DNA from 4 places in the Salinicoccus sesuvii genome. Region 1 is predicted to be linked to each of the others. Evidence: riboswitches for the same ligand, from Rfam matches in the RefSeq annotation. Region 1 holds a riboswitch; each other region holds the start of a gene.
The links. Region 1 has a riboswitch for S-adenosylmethionine ahead of metK (methionine adenosyltransferase). Riboswitches for the same ligand answer to the same signal wherever they lie in the genome.

Region 1 (2,205 bases):
TATGACGTTGACAATATCAGATTCTCCGTAGTCCGAAGTACCGAAGGTATCCACTGAAATCGACACAGGTTCACTTACTCCGATTGCATAGGCTAGCTGAATCTCACATTTGGATGCGATATCTGCAGCCACAATATTCTTTGCAATATATCTGGCCGCATATGCTGCAGAACGGTCGACTTTTGTAGGATCTTTACCACTGAATGCACCACCACCATGACGGGCATATCCGCCGTACGTATCTACAATGATCTTTCTGCCTGTTAAACCAGCATCCCCTTGCGGACCCCCTATAACAAATCGGCCGGTCGGATTGATGATATATTTTGTGTCTTCATCTAGCAGCTCAGTAGGGACCACTTTTTGAATCACTTGCGCAATAAGGTCTTTGCGGATCGTTTCGGTTTCTATTTCCTCATGATGCTGGGATGAAATGACGATAGTATCCACTCTTTTGACGGCGCCTTTTTCATCGTACTCTACGGTAACCTGTGTCTTTCCATCAGGTCTCAAGTAGTCTATGGTTCCGTCTTTTCTCACTTGCGTCAAGCGCCTCGACAATTTGTGAGCCAGTGATATTGGCAACGGCATGAGTTCTTCCGTTTCATTACATGCAAAGCCGAACATTAAACCCTGATCGCCGGCGCCTGTAGAAATGGCATCGGTCTCCCTTGTTTCGACAGCATTGTTGACACCTTGCGCAATATCAGCCGACTGCTCATCTATTCCAGTCAATACGGACATTGTTTTGTAGTCATAACCATACTTGGCACGGGTGTAACCAATCTCCTTGACAGTTTCTCTTACTATTTTAGGTATATCAACATAAGTATTCGTACTTATTTCTCCGACGATCATTGCCATACCGGTGTTAACAACCGTTTCACAGGCAACTCTTGCATTCTCATCCCCTTTTAGTATTTCATCCAGTATTGCATCGGATATCTGATCCGCAATTTTGTCGGGATGCCCCTCAGTTACGGATTCAGAAGTGAAAAGTCTACGTTCTGCCATTGCATATTTCTCCTTTATGATTATTAGCTATCTCCCGTTACCAAAAAATAAAGCCTTTTCCCAATAATACGAGAAAAGGCTCCGCTCTTCCCCTTATCGATCAGAATAACTTCTGCATCCTTTAGCACCTTTCTTTATAGAAAAGAGGTTGCTGGGCTTCATCGGGTATGTTCCCTCCACCGGCTCTTGATAAGAGATAACTTAGACTATAATATACTAGATGATTGCGTCCAAATCAAGTGAATATTATTTTTGTAAATATTATGTTACGTCATTTATCAATGTGTTATACTAATTCGTGAAAGCTACATCTACTTTGAAAATACATAAAATGGGGGCGATGATTATGACAGACCATAGAGGACTTATCGAAAATTTGGTAACTAGAAAAAATTCACATATCCAGCTTTCTACATCTCAACTGGTTGAAAAGTCTTTGGAAAGAAAAGAAGGTAAGCTTGCAGCAACGGGTGCGTTGCGCGCTGAGACTGGTAAGTATACTGGGCGTAGCCCGAAAGACCGTTTTATCGTCAAAGACGCGGTATCGGAACATAAGGTAGACTGGGGAGAAGTCAATCAGCCTATCTCACAAGAAATTTTCGACAACCTTTTCGAGAAGGTCATCAATCACCTTGGAGACAAGGAAGAAATTTTTGTTTTCAACGGCTATGCCGGCGCGGATGAAAAGACGCGTCTTGATCTTAGTGTCATAAATGAGTTCAGCTGGCATAACATGTTTGCCCGCACTATGTTCATCCGTCCCGAGAGTGAAGAAGAAGCTCGCACCATAGAGCCACAATTCACTGTAATTTCTGCACCGACATTCAAAGCTGACCCTTCGACCGATGGTACGGAGTCGGAAGCTTTCATTATCGTTTCACTTGAAAAGGGAGTTATTTTAATCGGAGGAACCGAGTACGCTGGTGAAATGAAAAAATCCATTTTCTCCATTATGAACTATCTGCTGCCTGAACAAGGCGTTATGAGCATGCACTGCTCTGCGAACGTTGGAGAGAACAAGGACGTTGCGCTGTTCTTTGGACTCTCTGGTACGGGTAAGACGACACTTTCTGCTGATTCTCAAAGAGAACTGATCGGTGATGATGAACATGGCTGGAATGAAGACGGGGTATTTAATATTGAAGGCGGATGCTACGCTAAGACAATCAACTTGTCTGCAGAGAAGGAGCC
Region 2 (2,205 bases), on a different contig from region 1:
ATCCAACATCTGCTGTCCACTTGCCCGTAAATAGTACCAGTAACCCCGAGAGAAGAACGGCGAAGATACTCACTGCTCCATTATTTGTGAAAAACTGCAATATTTCCTGACCTGTCGAGAAGCCTGCACCGACCACTACACCGGTGTAGGCGAATCCTATTTTGAGGACTTGCTTCACATTGGACACCTTGACCACTCCATAAATTTTCAAATTTTTGCTATGCAGTATCCATACTATACTTTGGGTGCTGCATTAGCAATTGGAAGAGAACTGAAGTTCTACTGGGAGCCTATGACGACCCGACTGTACATGTAGTCCGCTTCAGGTCTCTCTAGGCCATAATCTTTCATAAGCAAAATTATTATCTCCTCTTTCGATTTCCCTTCTTCTATATACTTTAAAATACCGTAATGCATCTCCTTCATACGATTACGATCGTCTATTCTTATCCTAGTCTGCACCAACATACGTCGACTGTAAATAAATAGTACGAATGTCACAAGCATAAGTAAAATAATAAAGACATCCATCTATCTCACCTTCCCACTTGAAAAGTTGAAAAATTAAAAGTATTTGACAAACTTACTTCCATCATAGTACCATAGTTTTTAATTAAATAATTGCTTATCCAGAGTGGCGGAGGGAATGGCCCTACGAAGCCCAGCAACCTTTTCAGTAAGGTGCTAAATCCAGCAGGTATTATCCTGAAAGATGAGTGACTCGCGAGTCTTCCTTTATCTTTGGGTAGGCTCTTTTTTTATTAATCTGTTCTTGGAGGAATGTAAAATGGCTAACAATCACCGTTTTGAAACAAGACAACTTCATGCTGGACAAGAAATTGATGGGACAACAAATTCTCGAGCACTGCCTATTTACCAGACGACCTCCTATGTATTCGATGACACCAAACATGCTTCAGAATTATTCGGCTTGCAAGATAGCGGCAATATATATACGCGTATTATGAATCCTACAACGGCAGCCTTAGAGACCCGGGTAGCTGAACTTGAGGGTGGTGTCGCTGGCCTCGGTGTCGCTTCCGGCATGGCGGCCATCACTTATGCCATACAGGTTTTAACCAACAGTGGAGATCACATCATTTCTACAACGAGTCTATATGGTGGCACACACACACTTTTCACCCATACCTTTAAAAAGTTCGGTATCGAAACATCCTTAGTCGATATTAAAAATCCGGAGAATGTTTCACGTGAAATCAGAGATAACACCAAAGCCATCTTCATTGAGACAATCGGTAACCCGGAAGGAAATGTTGCAGATATACAAGCACTTGCGGAGATTGCTGAAAAGAATGATATCCCTCTAATTGTTGATAATACTTTTGCTACACCTTACCTGTGCCGACCAATTGAGCATGGCGCACACGTTGTAGTCCACTCTGCGACCAAGTTTCTCGGTGGACACGGCACTTCCATTGGCGGTGTAATTGTAGATGGTGGCAATTTTAATTGGGACAACGGCAAGTTCCCAGGTCTTACTGAACCAGATGAATCCTATCACGGTCTGATATTTACTGAAGCGTTTGGGCCGGCAGCCTACGCTTTCAAAATAAGAACCACACTCCTCAGAGATACAGGAGCTGCTCTTTCGCCATTCAATTCATTCCTGCTAACACAAGGTATAGAAACATTATCACTCCGGATGGAAAGACACGTAGAAAATGCAGAAAAGGTTGCTGCATTTCTCGAGCAGCATGAAAAAGTGGAATGGGTCGACTACGCCGGACTTGAGTCTAGTAGATATTATGCTGCTAAAGAGAAGTATCTTCCAAAAGGCGCCTCTTCGATATTTACTTTCGGTGTAAAAGGCGGCTATGAAGCAGGAAAGACATTCATCGAAACTTTGGAGCTCTTCTCTTTACTTGCAAATGTAGGCGATGCCAAGTCTCTTGTCATACATCCAGCTTCCACTACACATTCGCAATTGAATGAGGAACAACAACTCGTAGGAGGCGTCAAACCGGAGACCATCAGATTATCTGTGGGTCTTGAGCATATCGACGATATTCTGGATGACCTTAAGAAAGGGCTGGATGCAATCTAATGCCGATTAAAATTATTGAAGGTCTGCCTGTAACGGAACGCCTTCATAAAGAAAATGTTTACACTATAGAAGCGAAGCGGGCCTATACCCAAGATATACGACCGCTTCGCATAATCATCTTAAACCTGATGCCAAAGAAA
Region 3 (2,205 bases), on a different contig from region 1:
GATCATGTAGCGGTTGGTGATTGGCCTATTTGGACGTCTGTCTTCTCGGGAAACCAATCAGTATCGCGATGATTCCACAGATGAGCAGTGTGACGGGATAGATAGAGTAAGGAATGATAGCCACAGGTGATATGGCAGCGAGACCGGCTGCAGCAAGCATCTGGCCACCATAGGGAATAAGACCTTGGAAAGCGGCGGCGAATATATCAAGCAAGCTCGCGGATTTCCTACGATCGACACCGTATTCATCGGCGATGTCTTTCGCTAGCGGTCCGGTAATGATGATGGATATCGTATTGTTGGCTGTACTCAAATCTGTTGCACTGACGAGTGCGGCGATACCAAACTCGGCACCTTTCTTGGAACGAATTCTACTCGTAATGAAATGCAGCAAGTAATCGATGCCACCGTAGTGTTCTATCAACGCAATCAATCCACCAATCAGTACTGCGATGATGGCGATATTCTGCATATTACCGATGCCTTCGCCAGCAGCTGCGACGAGAGAAGTGAAAGTATACGATCCATCAAACAGGCCGATGAGCCCGGCGAAAACGGTGCCTCCAATCAGAACAATGAGAACGTTGACACCCATCAATGCGATGGCCAAAACAGCAAGGTAGGGCAGTACTTTGATGAGATTGAATTCTAGGTCAGTTGGCGGTGTAGTAGATTGCCCTGAAGTAATGAACCACAGAATGACAATCGTCACAAGCGCACCTGGCAAAACAATGAAGAAGTTCGTTTTAAACTTGTCGACCATTCTGACTTCTTGAGATTGTGTGGAGACGATGGTGGTATCTGAGATGACTGACAAGTTGTCACCAAACATCGCACCGCCGATGACCGTCGCGATGGCCAATGCGAGCGGCAATTCGGTTTGCTCGGCTATACCAATGGCGATGGGCACCAAAGCGACGACTGTCCCTGTGGACGTTCCCATGGATATGGATATAAAGCAGCAGATGATGAACAATCCGACGAGTAGCAGGTTGCTCGGCAACAGTGACAAACCAAGGTTGACAGTCGATTCGACCGCTCCCATATTCTCAGCGACTTGTGAGAATGCTCCGGCGAGCAAGAAGATGAGCACCATCAGCATAATATTCTCGCGTCCTGCGCCTTTAGTGAGTATGGAAATTTTTTCGTTCAAGCGCTCTTTCGGTTTCAGCACCATCGCGACGATGATGGAGATGAAGAGTGCCACAGTGATCGGCATGGCACTGAAGTCTTGAGCGGCGATACCGGTCCCAATAAATAGGGCAACGAAGACGAGTAGGGGGAATAGAGCAAGTGCACTGCCCCGATTGATGTTTTTCATGAGTTATGCCTCCAACGAATGTATCCAGAGAAATAAAAAAGCCCACTTCATAAAGAAGAGGGCAGCAATCCATCTCTTCTTATCTTTCAAGCACTAGGCTTCTGGAATTGGCACGGGGCTCATAGAGCTGCTGCCGAGGCTTCGAAGGGCCAGTCCCTCCACCTCTCTGGATAAGAATCATTCAATTTAAATTTAAAACAAACTTTACCGCCTTTATGCGCTTATGTCAATGAGAAATAAAGAGCCTTCATAATATTAAAATTGTGTAATTATTCAATCTTTTAAAACATGCAATCTTCCTATATAATTGAAAAGCAAAATAGAACGATGGAAGGGAGCATTATCATGGAATATGCACCACAGCTGAATCTGGGTCCAAGCGACGCTCATAAGCATGTCGAAGTATTTTTAAACACAGCATGCCCATACTGTGTCAATTTCTTTCTGGCAGCCCATGAAACACTTATGCCGCGAGTCGAAGCGGGGGACATCAGATACACCATCAAACACTACGATAAGCCTAAAGTCAGACTGCTTCATGGCACAATCGCAAATCTCTATATCGACTACAACCAGCCGGAACAGGCATATATGCTTCTGCATACCCTTTTCAAAACGCAACAAGAATGGCGTACATTGAGTAGCAGTGAAATTGAAAAGATGATGGAGCAGGAGTACGGGTGCAGTGAGCAGCGCAGCACAATGAACCTGAGTTTGGACATCACAAAGGAAGCATTGGAGCGTTCTGTCACAGTGGTTCCCACCGTTTTCATCAACGGTGAAAAGTTCAGCTTTGAGAGCCAGGCTCCAGTTCACGATATCGCAGAAGCGTTGGATAAAGCAATTGACTGAAATTCAATTCATTTACATACGGAGTACATATT
Region 4 (2,205 bases), on a different contig from region 1:
TTAAGCTGGATAGCGCTTCCGGGCAGAACTTGATGGGAACGCTTAGATCACTTCTTTTTGCAGTAATGGTCTACATTTTTGCGTCTAGTTTCCTTGATGCACAAACGGCGCTTACTGTCGGTACAATGTATATCCTTGTAGACTATATAACACGGTTCTTCAATCCCTTATTCAATATTATTGGACAGCTTGATATATATGAGCAGGCACGCGTTGCTGCGGTAAAGGTATTTGAGCTACTAGACGCAGAAGTTGAAACGGAAGAAGAGGAGCATCTCGGCAATTTCAGCGGACACATTTCATTTAATGAAGTAAGCTTTTCTTATGATGATAAACATACAGTACTCAAAGATATTAGTATCGACGTGTCGCCGGGAGAAACCGTGGCACTCGTGGGCCATACAGGATCCGGTAAGAGTTCAATCATCAACCTGCTGATGCGCTTTTACGATCCGGTTCGCGGAAAGATACTCTTCGATGGTAAAGACACGAGAGAATTTAGCAAGCAGTCTCTACGGCATCATATGTCAATTGTACTGCAGGATCCCTTCATTTACAGCGGATCTCTACTTTTCAATCTGAGACTGAACAACGAAGAAATTTCTGAGGCAGAAGCAAGAGCGGCCCTCGCTAGTGTTGGCGGTGAAGAGATGCTGTCACGGATGGAAGAGGGAATGCATACTGAGTTGACAGAACGTGGATCCACACTATCACTTGGTGAACGCCAACTCATTTCATTCGCACGTGCCATGGTATTCAATCCGAAAGTATTGGTACTGGATGAAGCGACGAGCAACATCGATTCCGAAACGGAACAGATGATCCAGCATGCCATGAAAGTCGTTAGTGCAAACCGCACGACATTTATCATCGCTCATAGACTTTCGACCATCCAGCATGCAGATCAGATCCTGCTGCTTGATAGCGGTCTTATAGTTGAAAGCGGAAATCACGAAGAACTACTTGCCAAAGGCAAGGAGTATGCCAAGATGTATACGATGCAACTTGGACAGCCAGTCAGCATAAATATCTAATAATTAATATTGTGAATGTTGACAATTCTCATTTGCTCATGTAGAGTTATGAACATTCAATTGAATACTTTTATCCAGAGAAGTGGAGGGATTAGGCCCTTTGAAACTTCAGCAACAGGCCCGGAGGGTACTGTGCTAAATCCTACAAGCGACCGCTTGGCAGATAACCGTGAAACCATTTGCCATTTCGGCAGATGGTTTTTTTATTTTACATAGAGGGGTGATTGCATGGCCATTGTATTGGAAGATGTATCAAAGACTTATGAGGTTAAAGGCAGAAAAGTAGAAGCGCTTAAACGGCTTTCGCTGACTGTGGGAGACGGGGAAATATTCGGCATTATCGGATTCAGCGGTGCTGGTAAGAGTACTCTGCTCAGACTAATTAATCTATTGGAAGCTCCGAGCTCTGGTAGTGTTAATGTAAATGGCACGGCACTTGGTAACTTGTCCAGTGAGAAGCTACGAGCGAAAAGACAGAAGATCGGCATGATCTTCCAACAGTTCAATCTCATTGAATCAAAAACGGTATATCAGAATATTGAATTCGTTCTGAAGGCAAGCAAGTATGATAAGAAAAAAGTGAAATCACGCATCGAGGAATTGCTTGCGCTTGTCGGATTGAGTGACAAGGCGGGCAGCTATCCCGGGAATTTAAGTGGGGGCCAAAAGCAACGGGTCGGGATCGCTAGGGCCCTAGCAAACCATCCTGAAGTACTTTTATGCGACGAGGCAACAAGTGCACTCGATCCCGAGACAACGAAGACGATATTGAAGTTATTGAAGAAAATCAACCGGGACCTTGGTATCACTATTGTACTCATCACGCACGAAATGGGAGTCATCAAGGAGATTGCGGACCGCGTTGGGGTGATGACAGCCGGTGAAATAGTTGAAGAAAGTGACGTCTACAGTATATTCAGCCATCCTGAGCATGCTGTAACAAAAGGATTCGTGCAGGATATCTACGACTTTGCTATTCCACCTCATATCGAAATGAATGATCGCTCGGATGTCATTACTATCAAATTTTTAAACGAAAACGCTGAGGCTAATTATGTCAACCAGCTCTATCGTCACTTCGAATGTGACATCAGTATATTGAATGGTCGTATTGAATACATTCAGGATATGCCGCTCGGATTCTTGATGCTTCATGTTCAAGGAGATCCAC

Region 2: another riboswitch for S-adenosylmethionine. It lies ahead of ACFOJ8_RS11310 (O-acetylhomoserine aminocarboxypropyltransferase/cysteine synthase family protein); the one in region 1 lies ahead of metK (methionine adenosyltransferase).
Region 3: another riboswitch for S-adenosylmethionine. It lies ahead of ACFOJ8_RS01555 (Na+/H+ antiporter NhaC family protein); the one in region 1 lies ahead of metK (methionine adenosyltransferase).
Region 4: another riboswitch for S-adenosylmethionine. It lies ahead of ACFOJ8_RS07050 (methionine ABC transporter ATP-binding protein); the one in region 1 lies ahead of metK (methionine adenosyltransferase).

Annotation. Positions count from the first base shown of each region.
Region 1 covers NZ_JBHRWV010000002.1:103,770-105,974, reverse strand. The annotation lists gene metK (methionine adenosyltransferase) at 1-1,014, opposite strand, end outside; SAM riboswitch class I at 1,105-1,210, opposite strand; gene pckA (phosphoenolpyruvate carboxykinase (ATP)) at 1,361-2,205, shown strand, end outside.
Region 2 covers NZ_JBHRWV010000009.1:147,846-150,050, forward strand. The annotation lists gene ACFOJ8_RS11300 (YkvI family membrane protein) at 1-211, opposite strand, end outside; gene ACFOJ8_RS11305 (hypothetical protein) at 280-531, opposite strand; SAM riboswitch class I at 623-719, shown strand; gene ACFOJ8_RS11310 (O-acetylhomoserine aminocarboxypropyltransferase/cysteine synthase family protein) at 788-2,065, shown strand; gene ACFOJ8_RS11315 (homoserine O-succinyltransferase) at 2,065-2,205, shown strand, end outside.
Region 3 covers NZ_JBHRWV010000001.1:311,266-313,470, forward strand. The annotation lists gene ACFOJ8_RS01555 (Na+/H+ antiporter NhaC family protein) at 26-1,321, opposite strand; SAM riboswitch class I at 1,398-1,498, opposite strand; gene ACFOJ8_RS01560 (thioredoxin domain-containing protein) at 1,667-2,173, shown strand.
Region 4 covers NZ_JBHRWV010000007.1:249,591-251,795, reverse strand. The annotation lists gene ACFOJ8_RS07055 (ABC transporter ATP-binding protein) at 1-1,034, shown strand, start outside; SAM riboswitch class I at 1,102-1,204, shown strand; gene ACFOJ8_RS07050 (methionine ABC transporter ATP-binding protein) at 1,263-2,205, shown strand, end outside.